DNA from 2 places in the Priestia sp. YIM B13551 genome. Region 1 is predicted to be linked to the other one. Evidence: riboswitches for the same ligand, from Rfam matches in the RefSeq annotation. Region 1 holds a riboswitch; the other holds the start of a gene.
What was found. Region 1 has a riboswitch for FMN ahead of ribE (riboflavin synthase). Riboswitches for the same ligand answer to the same signal wherever they lie in the genome.

Region 1 (6,559 bases):
CGGCAACACCAACGGCAAACAATAGCGATAAGTTGTCAAATACAATTTGACCCGCTTGCGACAAAACATTTGAAACCAATTGAACCCAGTCTGCACCAAGTGCCGGTACTGCATCCAACAATGTAGGGTTTTGAAGCGCTGTCCCTACTCCAAGTAAAATCCCTGCTGCCGGTAAAATCGCAACCGGCAACATAAGCGCTTTTCCGACTTTTTGTAATACTCCAAAAAGTTTTTTAAACATGGCGCTTACCTCCTTTTATATATTTAGTGTGCAACAAGCTATTTATTTGATACGTGAATCATTAACGCGCTTTCATAAAACGCTTTCTTTAACTAGAAAACTCATTACATCTCCTGGTGTCCTGAAGCCTAAGCTTTAAATGATTGCGCTTTCTTATAACAAAAAAAGGCATGAGGAAAAAGAAACGATAAATGGATACACTCATCCAATTATACATCGCTTCATTTCTCACTCATGCCTGATCGTATCAGTAACACGTATTGAAATGATTTTATAAATCCGTTTTTGTTATAAGTCGCTGCAGATGCATCGTTAAGTAAACTGCTTCTGCTTCATATACAGGTAAATGTAACGCTTGCTGCATTACTTTTATCACTTTCCAAGACACATTGTAACACAGGGGATATTCTTCTTTCAATAGCAAAGCAATTTTTTTTGGCTCTTCTATTTTTTCTCCTGTTTTTACTCGATCAATAGCAAAATGCAAATGACGAATCAATCTCATATAGTGCACAGATTCTTTGTCTACCTGCAGATGAAGCGATTCTTCAATCACATTAATAATCGTTTGAATAAGCTGCGAGTCTTGATTCACTTCCAGCAGGTTTTTTTCAGTCAGCGCACTGTGGATATGAAGCGCAATAAAACCAATCTCTCCTACTGGAAGCTGCACGCCTATTTTGCGACTAATAATTTCTACCACTTCAGATGCGATCGTATATTCCTCTGGATATAAAGCTTTTGTTTCAAGTAAAAATGGATTTTTAAGCCCCATTCCCTGCTGAAAACGTTTTATCGCAAACGCGATATGATCCGTCAATGAAATGTGTATATGCTCATTCAAAGGAATGTTAACACGCTTTTGAATGTGCGTTACAATATCATTCATCATTTCAATCACGTCTTCATCTACCTGAGCTAAAAGCTGCTTGTACTGTTCTTGCTCTTCTTCACTCTTTAACAAAAACATTTTCTCCACGGCTTTTGCATCGATTTCATCGCCTTTTTTCTTATTGAACCCTATTCCTTTCCCAATTAGCACAACTTCATCATAGGTAAGGTGTTTAGCAATTAATACATTATTATTAAGTACCTTTTCTACAAAAAAGGACTCTTTCACGAATCCTTCACTCCCCTGTTTCGGCTTTCTATTATTTGCTTTCCTATCTTACAAATAATACGCATAACCGTCAATTCATTTTTCTTTGTTTCAAATATTATTGAACTAAACTATTTGAGTTACGTATTATCTTAGTAGTTCTTCGCTGGAAACGCAACGTCTTTTTTGCTCGTCCCATAACAATTTTTCATAATAAAGTTTTGAAGCATAACGCTCAGAATGAATGCACCCGCTTGTAAAAGCGTAAAAAGAACAAGTGAAGTGGTAATAGATACCAGCAAAACCCCATAGTGAATCAGCAAAATATCTACTATACGCAGCCCCGCTATAATCATTCCAGCTCCAACAAAAAATTCTTTGACTACACTCCAAACGAGGAGAATCGTAACAATACAAACGTAAATCATTGTGGCATTTACGGAATCATGAGTAGCCGACGCAAACCATCCCGTATAAAACCAATTATTATGAAAATATGCTAACAGCATAAACATAATAGTAGAAGTAATGGCGAGCATCCCGAGAAAAAATGTAGCGTAATGCACAAATGTCATATACCGTTCTGTTAGCCATACATACCAAATCTTTGAAATGCTAAAGCCTATGGTCATTAAAACGCCTGTATAAATTGTTTTCCACCAGTGATGTGTATAAATATCCCAGTGTAAAAATAATTCTTCAATCCCCATAAATATAGCTGAAATGAATAAAATATAGCGGAATTTTAATTGATAAGCAGCTACCACCATAGCCATGATTGGAAAAGCAAACGCTTGAGAAGTTAAGGAACCAAACAAATTATCAAAATATTCATTGGTCATAAAATCAGGATCGTAATCGTAACTTTCAAACAACACAAATACAACATACTCTAGTACATAAGCCATTCCAATGATAAAAAAAAGCAAAACGACTAGCTTTTTATCTTTTTTACGTATGAATACTGTAAGCAAAACGGCTGTGCTGATAATAATCAATGCAAAAAAAGCAGTATAATGAGGCATAGACGTCTCCCTTTTACGACCTAATTATTACTTAGAGTAAGACGTTTTAGCCAAATTATACATAGCTAGCTTCTATTCAAAAGAGCTTGAGACATAACTACATCAATCCAATCTAAAGGCGAACAAACGGGATACATGAGATAGTTTGGATCGCTTTCTACGCTGCAGTTGATTTCCGTGCAAGACTTCGCTTTCCGCGGGCGGCCGCTGAGCCTCCTCGTCGCTTCCGCTTCTGCGGGGTCACACTTCTTCCGCTTTTCCCGCAGAAGTCTTTGCCTTACCCTTTAGTTAGAAGCCACTACATACCTGAAACCTACGTTCACCATGCCAATGAAAAAAATCCGAACGATTCATCGTTCGGATCTTCTTTCAACTAACATACTTTTGTTTCAGCCTCTTTTAACTCTTCAGCTTATAAAAACTGGAATGGTATCTATTATCCTTCAATCATTTTTGAAAGGTTAGCCATTTCGATAGCTGATGCTGCAGCTTCCCATCCTTTATTTCCTGCTTTTGTTCCTGCACGTTCAATTGCTTGCTCAATTGTTTCAGTTGTTAATACACCAAAGATAATTGGCACGCCTGTTTGTAAGCTTTGAGATGCAACGCCTTTTGCTACTTCATTACATACAAAATCAAAGTGTGGAGTAGCTCCTCGAATAACGGTTCCTAGCGTAATCACTGCATCATATTTTTTAGATTCAGCTAATTTTTTGGCGATTAATGGGATTTCATAAGCGCCCGGCACCCAAGCCACGTCTACGTCTTCATCAGCTACGCCGTGACGTTTGAGCGCATCTTCTGCTCCACTAAGTAAACGGCCTGTAATAAATTCATTAAAACGCCCTACCACGATTCCGATTTTTAATCCTGTGCCTACTAAATTTCCTTCATATAAATGATTCATCTTTTGTTCCTCCTGCTAGTATTAATATATAGTTATTTACATTTCTTTTCATGAATTAGCTTCATTTGTTATAACGAAAAAAAGTGTAAAATTATAAATGTAATAAATGACCTAATTTTTTAGCTTTTGTATCTAAGTATTTTTTATTGGCATCCACTGCCGGCATTTGAAGAGGCACTCGCTCGATCACTTCAAGGTCGTAGCCTTTTAGCCCAGTAATTTTACGAGGGTTATTCGTTAAAAGCTTCATTTGTTTGACTCCAAGGTCTTTTAAGATTTGAGCACCGATTCCATACTCTCGTAAATCTGCAGCAAACCCGAGTTTTTCATTCGCTTCTACGGTATCGTATCCTTCTTCCTGCAGCTTATATGCTCTTAGCTTATTTAGTAAGCCAATACCTCTGCCCTCTTGACGCATATACAGCAGAATGCCGCGTCCTTCTTCTTCAATTTGCGTAAGAGCTGCGTGAAGCTGAGGACCGCAGTCGCAGCGTTCAGAACCAAACACATCTCCAGTCAAACACTCAGAGTGAACGCGAACGAGAACGGGGCTATTATGATCAATATCACCTTTGATAAGAGCCACATGTTCTTTATTATCAAGTTTATTTGTATATCCTACAGCTTTAAACTCACCAAATGCCGTAGGTAAGCTCACTTCTACTTCACGGCTAATAAGCTGGTCATGTTTGCGGCGGTAGGCAATCAAATCTTTTATTGTAATCATTTTTAAATCAAATTGCTCTGCAATTTTTGTTAAATCCGGTACACGTGCCATTGTTCCATCTTCATTCATAATTTCACAAATAACACCCGCAGGCTTTCCTCCTGCTAATACTGCTAAATCAACAGCAGCCTCTGTATGACCTGCACGCTGCAGAACGCCCCCGTCTTTTGCAATCAATGGGAAAATATGTCCTGGGCGTTGAAAATCACTTGCTACCGTCGCTTCATTTACAAGAGCCATAACCGTAGCAGAGCGTTCGTATGCACTGATACCTGTTGTACTTGAAATATGATCAATACTTACTGTAAATGCTGTTCCATGTACATCCGTATTGTTCGCTACCATCGGGTGAAGATTCAATTTATGCGCAATTTCTTCATTAACAGGTGTACAAATTAATCCTCTTCCATGAGTAGCCATAAAGTTAATAACCTCAGGCGTCGTTTTTTCGGCTAATGCAATAAAATCTCCTTCGTTTTCTCGATCTTCATCATCGCATACAATAACCACTTTTCCCTTTTTTAACTCTTCAATGGCTTCTTCTACTTTATGAAACATCTCTTTCACCTCACTGTTAATTTGTAAAACCATGCTGCTGCAATAAATCCTTCATGTTACCTGAACGATTCGAGGCGCCAGGGGTTGACTTATTTGTCATCATCTGATGCATATATTTAGCTAACATATCGCATTCAATATTCACCTTGTCTCCTCGCTGTTTGTCTCCAACGACTGTGTGAAGCACCGTATGAGGAATAAGAGAAATAGTAAATGATTGGTTGCTGACATCAAAAATAGTAAGACTTGTTCCGTCTACGGAAACAGACCCTTTTAACATCATAAATTCACGAAGTTCGGGATCGACTTGAATTTCATAATAAAAGGCATTTCCTTTACGTGTTTTGCTTACAATGGTTCCAATTCCATCAACGTGTCCGCTAACGAAATGCCCTCCAAATCGGCCATTTGCAGCCATCGCCCGCTCTAAGTTAACACGTGATCCAACGGTTAGAAGCTGAAGGGTACTTGCTTTAATCGTCTCCGGCATGACATCGACCGTAAATTCATTTTGAGAGTAAGTCGTTACGGTTAAACAAACGCCGTTAACTGAAATACTGTCCCCTAAGTTCACATCTTCTAACACGGTCTTCGCATCAATCGTAAGAACAATTGCTTCTGTGGCCTTTTGAATACGTTTTATTTTTCCAATTTCTTCAATGATACCTGTGAACATTTTCTTCACCTGCTTTGGCGCTATTCCAACTTCTTATACCGTTTTGAAATAGCAGCTGCTTTTTTTTCATATTTATCTTTCCCCCAACCACTGAAAATAAAAAAGCCCCTTGAACAAATGTCCAAGGGGTCGGCTGAGCTGAATCAGTTTTATCTATGCAAAATTCCGCTAATTGTATACGAAATAAACAGTTATATTTTGTGTACAAAAACAAGGGTAGCTTTAAAAAAGGCAAACGTGTCCCTTATTAATTCAACACAAAAAAACAACTGTGCTTCCTGATCCTTCTCCCATCCAGACTTTTACTGTCGGCTCTAGATTTTAACTAGATCCACCGCTAACATACATCGTATGAAAACGGGTCACGGGCTTAAAAGCATACGCTTTATCACCGCCGGTTGGGACTTACACCCGACCCCGAAGGATAATATATTCGACTGCTATAGTCTTATTTGTTTTACATTATAGCAAAGTAAAATCGACTTGTCACATCATTTAACTTCGTTTTTTCACATCTATTCTTTAAAATCCAGCTTTTAGCTTATTTTTTCTTTTTTAATACATAGCATCCATACAAAAGCTAGTCCAATATAGCCAAATATCGGATACAAAAACTCAAGAAGCTGGGCATATCCGAATTGCCCAATAATAAAGCAGGCCAAGATAATAAACGCAAAAGCTTGTTTGTCATTCAGGGGAAGAAATGACTGAAGCTGCTTAGCGATTCCAAATACATTTCCAATCAATGTAGTAAAAATCTCGCCTAACACAACTACCGTAAATAAAACATTCACCCACGCTGAGATATTTTTAACAACGGCACTCATCGGAATATCAAGTTGAAATGAATAAGGCAAATTGGAAAGGGCAAGATGAGTAGAAACAAGCATAAACGTAAGTACACACCCTCCTATTACGGCCCCTTTTTTAATCACGCTCCTATCTTTCACGGAGCTTCCTAATGGAACCAAAACGGCCTGAGCCAAAGCTAGATTTAGGGAAATATATAAAAAGGGACTAACCGCCCACTTCCACTGCGTGACGAGCGTTAGATCCGGCTTCGTTTGAATCAGTGAGAAATAGCTGATATTTGGCACAAAGATGATAAAAGCAAATGAAAGCATCATCGGCACAACAAGAGAATTAACCATTAAAATACCGTTAATTCCTTTTGCGATAAATATATAAGTTAAAACAATTGTAAAAATCATCCCAACAGGAGGCCACAGTCCAAACTGCTCTTTTCCTATTGCCCCCGTACTAGCTAGCATGACTGAAGTTACTCCAAATAAAATGACAATCATTACACCGTTTACCGCTTTTCCA
Region 2 (6,559 bases), on a different contig from region 1:
ACTTGATCAAAATGTAACAAAGGGTTATCAATCGGCGGCTCAACTTCAAATACGTCAATAGCTGCACCTTGAACATGGCCAATTTCTAAATAATGAACTAAGGCTTTTTCATCAATGATTCCGCCGCGCGCGCAGTTTAATAAAAACACACCCTTCTTTGTTTTGGCTAATGTGTCATGATTGAGCAATCCCTTTGTTTCTTTCGTAAGCGGAGTGTGCACGGTAATTACATCCGCTGCTGCTAGTAATTCATCCAGGGATAATAGTTCTACTCCTAGCTTTTCAGCTCGGGAAGAGGTTAAAAAAGGATCGTAAACGTGAACGCTCATATTGAAGGCTTTTGCGCGTTTGGCAAGTTCTGAGCCAATTCGTCCAAATCCGATAATGCCCAGGTGTTTGCGGTTAAGCTCTGTTCCAACAAATGCTGAGCGGTTCCATTCGCGCGCTTTAACTGAAGCATTTCCTTGGGGGATATGACGAAACAAGCTAGCCATCATAGCAAATGTATGTTCCGCCGTTGAAATGGTATTTCCGTTCGGCGCGTTAATAACGACAACCCCTCGTTTGGTTGAGGCTTCAATATCAATATTATCGACCCCTACTCCAGCGCGAGCAACAATTTTTAAATTCGGCATTTTTGCCAGCAAATCCTCTGTAACCGTCGTAGCACTCCGTACTAAAAGCGCATCGTACGTATGCAAATCATTCTCAACTTCTTCAACTTTTTTTCGCGTAAGATTCACATGAGGAGCTTCAAGTAGTGGAGCAAGACCTTCATTGCTAATTGAATCAGCTACTAACACATTATACATGACGTGAACATCTCCCTTGGATTTTACTATCATCAAATATTTGATAATTTACCATGTTAAAAAAATTCTGTCAATTATATTTTTCAAACTTTACGATTAGTTATCAAATACACAATTATAAACGTAAATTGGAACTATAAATATGTCATAATGCTGTTGGTTATGCACTTATTTACTTATTTTACATATAAAAACAGTAATGAAGTTTATAAAAGTCATCAATTTAATAGGAATTAAAAAACTTCTTTATTTACTTTTAATTCGAGATAACATATAATAAATTCATAATTAAATATTGGTCTATCTTCGGGGCAGGGTGAAATTCCCGACCGGCGGTAAAAAACAAATTGTTTTGAGCCCGCGAGCTTATATGTAATACATACGAGCAGATTTGGTGAAACTCCAAAGCCGACAGTACAGTCTGGATGGGAGAAGGTGGAGGTTCAGCGTTCAAAACCTAATGTGATGAACGTTTATTAAATATGCCTGCCATGTCTCCTCTCAACGAATCATTTGTTGGGAGGTTTTTGCGTGGGGATATAAAGTTGAACCTTTCTTCTTTGAAGAGTGGATCACAAAGAAGGAGAGAGGCAAGATGCAACAAAGTAAGAAAACTCAAAAGCTGGTTGTACTAGGAATGTTAAGTAGTATTGCTTATATTTTAATGATGATTAATTTTCCAATTCCTGGATTACCTCCGTTTTTAACAATTGATTTTAGCGAAATTCCTGCACTCGTAGCAGCACTTGTATTTGGACCGATGGCTGCTGTTATAGTAGAAGGAATAAAAAATTTATTGAATTATTTAATTCAAGGAAGTGCTACAGGGGTTCCAGTTGGTCAAGTGGCGAACTTTGTGGCTGGTTTACTGTTCGTTCTTCCTGTATCATACATGTTCAACCGATTTAAAACGGCTAAAGGCGTAACGATAGGTTTGGTTACGGGTACGGTGGTAATGACGGTACTCATGGCTGTCTTAAATTATTATGTCTTCTTACCAGCGTATACAATCTTCTTACAATCGCCAGAAATGTCTAGTGAACAAGCACGTCAATATATCGTTGCAGGTATTTTGCCGTTTAACTTAATAAAAGGAGCAGCAACAGGGGTTATCTTTGTCTTATTGTTTTCAAAAATGAAGCAATGGATCACGCGTCGCATTGCTGTTTAATTCAATCGCTCTCCCGGGGAGAGCGATTTTTATATATAAAAAAACCTGCAGCATGTACACTACAGGTTTGCTCAATACTTATTCGAATTTATTAGCATCGCCTTCGAATTTTTCATCCGCTACGCGAATTGAATCCGTAGGGCAGCCTTCCATTGCATCCATCATATCATCTTCTAGATCTTCTGGAATTTCTACTACACCTTGGTTATCATCTAATGTTACGAATGCAATACCTTCATCATCATAATCATAAATGTCTGGTGCTGCTGCTCCGCAAGCGCCGCATGCGATGCAAGTATCTTTATCAACAATTGTATATTTTGGCATAACAAGACCTCCTGTAAAGTGTTCGAAAATTTCTCATTATATAATCTCTTCGCGAATCAAGAGTGAAATTTCTCCTTATTCATTGTAAAATGATTTATAAAACTTTTCAATAGAAAAGTCACTGAGAATGCTTATCAAATCAAGGTTTCTTCACTTACCCAAACGTTTTGATACATAAAGGGGAGAGCTAAAAAGCCTTTATCTCACATGCTATTGGTCACTTTTGGTACAATGAATGAGAAAGGAAGTTGACACCTTTGAATTATATTCAAGTTAGCATTTTATTTTGTATAAAACAGTTAAAAGGTGAGCGAACCGCCTATGGTATTTATCATTTATTAACAGGTAAAAAGTCAGCTCAAACGATTCAAGACGGAAAAATTTTTGGAATTTCGTTTCTTTTTCAGTCATTTGTTTACTTAGATAAACGGTCTTTTGAAACCTGCGTTGCATATTTAAAAGAACAGCAGTATATTGAAGAAACTGAAAATCAAAAGTATGTGATGACAGATAAGGGACAAGCACGCCTTGAAGATGAACTGACGGCTCGACCCTTTCATCCAGCTTTAGACGGATGGAAATTCGCAAGCAGTACTCAATTATTTTTAGCAAGAATCACTTTGTTCATTCAGACCTTATCAAACCTACAGTATTTTCAAAAAGGGTTTTTACCCATTTCCAAAAATCCTGAGGTTATTCAATGGGTCAAAACGTATATTATGTCTCAAAAGCAAACGCGTCAAGAGTTAGCGGCCGAGCTATTCGAAGAGCTCCGAACGTGCTTGAAAGGTTGTACGGAACGGGACGCGTCTCTTTTTGTTTTGCAACTGACTGGATACCAAAGAGTAGGCTTTACAAAAAATCAGTTAGCATATCAATATGAACTCGATGAGCATTATGTTCATATTCAACTTTTAGGGGTTATTCACCATATCATTGAAAAAGTGAGTAAAAATAATGAAAGCTTTCATGTACTTTCTTCTTTTTTACGTGATCTATATTTAGAATTGCCTTTGACAAGCTCGACGTTAAAAACGTATAGCTGGCTTCAAAAAGGCAAGACGCTTGAAGAAATTGCTTATATAAGGCGTTTAAAAGAAAGTACAATTGAAGATCATATTGCAGAATTAGCTCTGTTTGTTCCATCTTTTTCAATCGATGCATACGTATCGCCTAAGCAGCAGGAAGAAATTGTCTCAGCCTTTGAAGGTTTGCGTACAAATAAATTAAAGGTGATAAAGGAAGAAGTAAAAGACGACGTTACCTATTTTCAGATTCGTCTCGTATTAGCAAAACATTTTACCTGATACTAAAAAAAGTGGTGTTTGATGTGAAGATAGAACAACTTCTACAGAAACAATTTGGCTATAGCCAATTTCGACTAGGACAAAAAGAGATTATTCAAGATATTTTAACGGGTCATAATGTGTTAGCGGTTCTTCCTACAGGAACAGGAAAATCATTGTGCTATCAGCTCCCAGCTTATTTGTTGAACCGACCGGTGCTGATTGTATCTCCTTTAATTTCACTGATGGAAGATCAAGTTCAACAACTAAAGGCAAGCGGAGAAAAGCGAGTTATTGCCTTAAATAGTTTCCTACAACAAGAAGAAAAACAACGAGCGCTAAAAAATTTAGCTTTTTATCGTTTTATTTATGCATCTCCTGAAATTTTGCAAAATGCTGTTGTAGTAGAAGCATTAAAGCAGGCAGAGGTAGGCCTTTTCGTTGTGGACGAGGCGCACTGTATTTCTCAGTGGGGACATGATTTTCGTTTAGATTATCTACAGCTAGGAGATATATGGAAGGAACTTGGCAGTCCGCTATGTCTGGCATTAACGGGAACTGCGACTAGGGAAGTAGTGGAAGATATTAAGCGCTACTTATCGCTTCCTGCTGTCAACGAGCACATCTATTCCATGAATCGAAGTAATATTGCGATGAAAGTTGATTTTGTTGCAAGTATTGAAGAAAAAAAAGAGAAGTTACTGATGTACGTTAGTGAACTGCAAGGTCCGGGAATTATCTATTGTTCCAGCCGATCTTGGACAGAAGCATTAACACAGCTTCTAAAGGAAAATGGGATACAGCGAGTGCAGTATTACCATGGGGGAATGGAACCGAATGAAAGAATGCTTGTTCAACAGCAATTTTTAGAAAATCAGCTTGATATCATTTGCTGCACAAGTGCATTTGGAATGGGGGTTAACAAATCGAATGTTCGCTTTGTTATTCATTTTCATACACCTACGCAGCTAGAAGCATATGTACAGGAAATTGGAAGAAGTGGACGCGATCAGCGAAACAGTATTGCGATCTTGCTTTATGCTGAAGGAGACGATGATTTTGCTCATTCTTTACTTGAAATTGAGCTTCCTTCTTCAGATACCATCTTATACTGCTTGTCGTATTTACGAAACCATGATCAGGCCATTCCTTTAAAACAAGTAGAGTCTCACTTTCTTTATACAGTGGGTGTTCAAGAAACACATTGGCGATTTATTCGTTATTATTTGTACAGAGAAAATGTAGTGAAAAATGAACATGTTGAACCCTGGAAAATTCCTGAATCGCTGCATGAAACGATTGTTACAGCTGTAAATAAACGTCTTCGAAACAAACATGACAAGTATCGTGCGATGAAGGGGTTTATTGAGACAAAAGAATGCCGTCGTCACGTGCTGCTTGGCTATTTCGATGAAACGGGAAAATCAGAGCTTGAGAATTGTTGCGATTGCTGCGGCTTGGATTTAGAAAACTATAAAAAAACAAATGGTGAGCAGGAGCAATGGACATTTCAAGGCTGGGAATTAGAATTAGCTCGTTTGCTTCGTCAAGGAGAGATATAATGGCAAAATCACAGCAAGAGCTTATTTCATCCATGACAGATGCAGAGCTAGTTAAAAATTTATATGTAACACAGCTGCTCATCTGCTTCATTGCTTTAGGCATCGGTTTTTTTACATTCGATTCGTGGAATTCCTTTTTGCAGTTTTTTCAGCTGGATTGGTCTTCTATTTTATTGTACGGGGGAGGAACAGCTCTCTTGGTAGTAGGAGGAGATATACTTCTAATGAAATGCGTACCTGAGCATTTATACGATGACGGAGGGATCAATGAACGTTTATTTGCTAATCGTTCTGTTCCTCATCTGGTTCTTATTTGCCTAATCGTTGCATGTTCAGAAGAAATACTATTTCGAGGGGTTATACAAGTTCAGTTTGGCCTTTTTTGGGCGAGTATCGTATTTGCACTCGTTCACATTCGATATTTAAAAAAGTGGTTTCTTTTTATTTCGGTTGTGTTTTTAAGCTTTTTAATAGGGTTACTTTTTTGGTGGACTGAAAATTTGTATGTCACGATTTTTACTCATTTTCTCATTGATTTTTTATTAGGCCTGCAGATACGAAAATCAAAAGGGGAATCTGCACAGCCAGAAGAACTAATGCAGTAAAGGTTAAGGAAACAGCCATTATTTTCAGTGCTACCCACATAATCTTTTATGTTCCCTCATATGTTGTACTAGCATACGAGGGGGTGGAATGATGGAAAACAAAGTGATAGACTTTGAAAGCGATGAAACACTTCAATATATATTAGCGAGCGTTATTAAAAGAAAAGAGACAGTCAATAAGCTGAAAGCTAAAGAGAAAAAATGGAAGCTTTTGTTTTTAGCCAGTGTAACGGCTGTTATTAGCTACTTTTTTTTCATATTTCAAAGCGGTTTTTTTACGACGTTTAGCGAATTTTTTTCATTTTTGTTAGGCAACATGGGGCATTTGATGTTTCTATTGCTTACCGTCTCACTTTACTTTTATACTGTACAGCTGCGGAAAAAAAGCGAGAAAGCAGAAAAGACTTTTCAAGATTTGCGCTGTGAGATTATTAAAAGAAGCAAAGAGTTATGGGCGACGCCTGAAACATGGGAGCACCGAAAAGAAACGTTCCGCTGGATGCAGTCAACCTATGGAATTAATTTATATCATGAAAACAAATAGAATCGCATGAAAAAGCCTCTTTTTACATAGAAGTTTAGTGAAGGGGGTTTTTTTGTGAGGGATTGGTTTAACTTGCTGGCTGCGTGGTTATGCAGTTATTATATCAGCAGTTTGACGGCTGTAGGCTCAAAAGCTTCGTTAACCTATTTACTTATTCAAATGATTTTACATCCGTTAGATGTGTTTAGTGTTATAATCTTGTTTTTTACGGCTCTTTTTTGTCTGTCGGCGGCAGTTCGTAAAGTGTTTCTG

Region 2: linked by a shared signal. The riboswitch ahead of ACFX4N_RS16305 (ECF transporter S component) and the one ahead of ribE (riboflavin synthase) in region 1 are both predicted to bind FMN.

What each region holds. Positions count from the first base shown of each region.
Region 1 is NZ_JBHZOX010000001.1:1,623,076-1,629,634, forward strand. Features, by position in the region: gene ptsG (glucose-specific PTS transporter subunit IIBC) at 1-241, opposite strand, end outside; gene glcT (glucose PTS transporter transcription antiterminator GlcT) at 513-1,361, opposite strand; gene ACFX4N_RS08270 (hypothetical protein) at 1,493-2,365, opposite strand; gene ribH (6,7-dimethyl-8-ribityllumazine synthase) at 2,802-3,272, opposite strand; gene ACFX4N_RS08280 (bifunctional 3,4-dihydroxy-2-butanone-4-phosphate synthase/GTP cyclohydrolase II) at 3,364-4,557, opposite strand; gene ribE (riboflavin synthase) at 4,574-5,233, opposite strand; FMN riboswitch at 5,512-5,662, opposite strand; gene ACFX4N_RS08290 (YkvI family membrane protein) at 5,770-6,559, opposite strand, start outside.
Region 2 is NZ_JBHZOX010000002.1:1,303,233-1,309,791, reverse strand. Features, by position in the region: gene serA (phosphoglycerate dehydrogenase) at 1-812, opposite strand, end outside; FMN riboswitch at 1,111-1,253, shown strand; gene ACFX4N_RS16305 (ECF transporter S component) at 1,408-1,983, shown strand; gene ACFX4N_RS16300 (ferredoxin) at 2,062-2,310, opposite strand; gene ACFX4N_RS16295 (YpbB family protein) at 2,568-3,617, shown strand; gene ACFX4N_RS16290 (RecQ family ATP-dependent DNA helicase) at 3,641-5,158, shown strand; gene ACFX4N_RS16285 (CPBP family intramembrane glutamic endopeptidase) at 5,158-5,763, shown strand; gene ACFX4N_RS16280 (DUF2663 family protein) at 5,855-6,307, shown strand; gene ACFX4N_RS16275 (hypothetical protein) at 6,362-6,559, shown strand, end outside.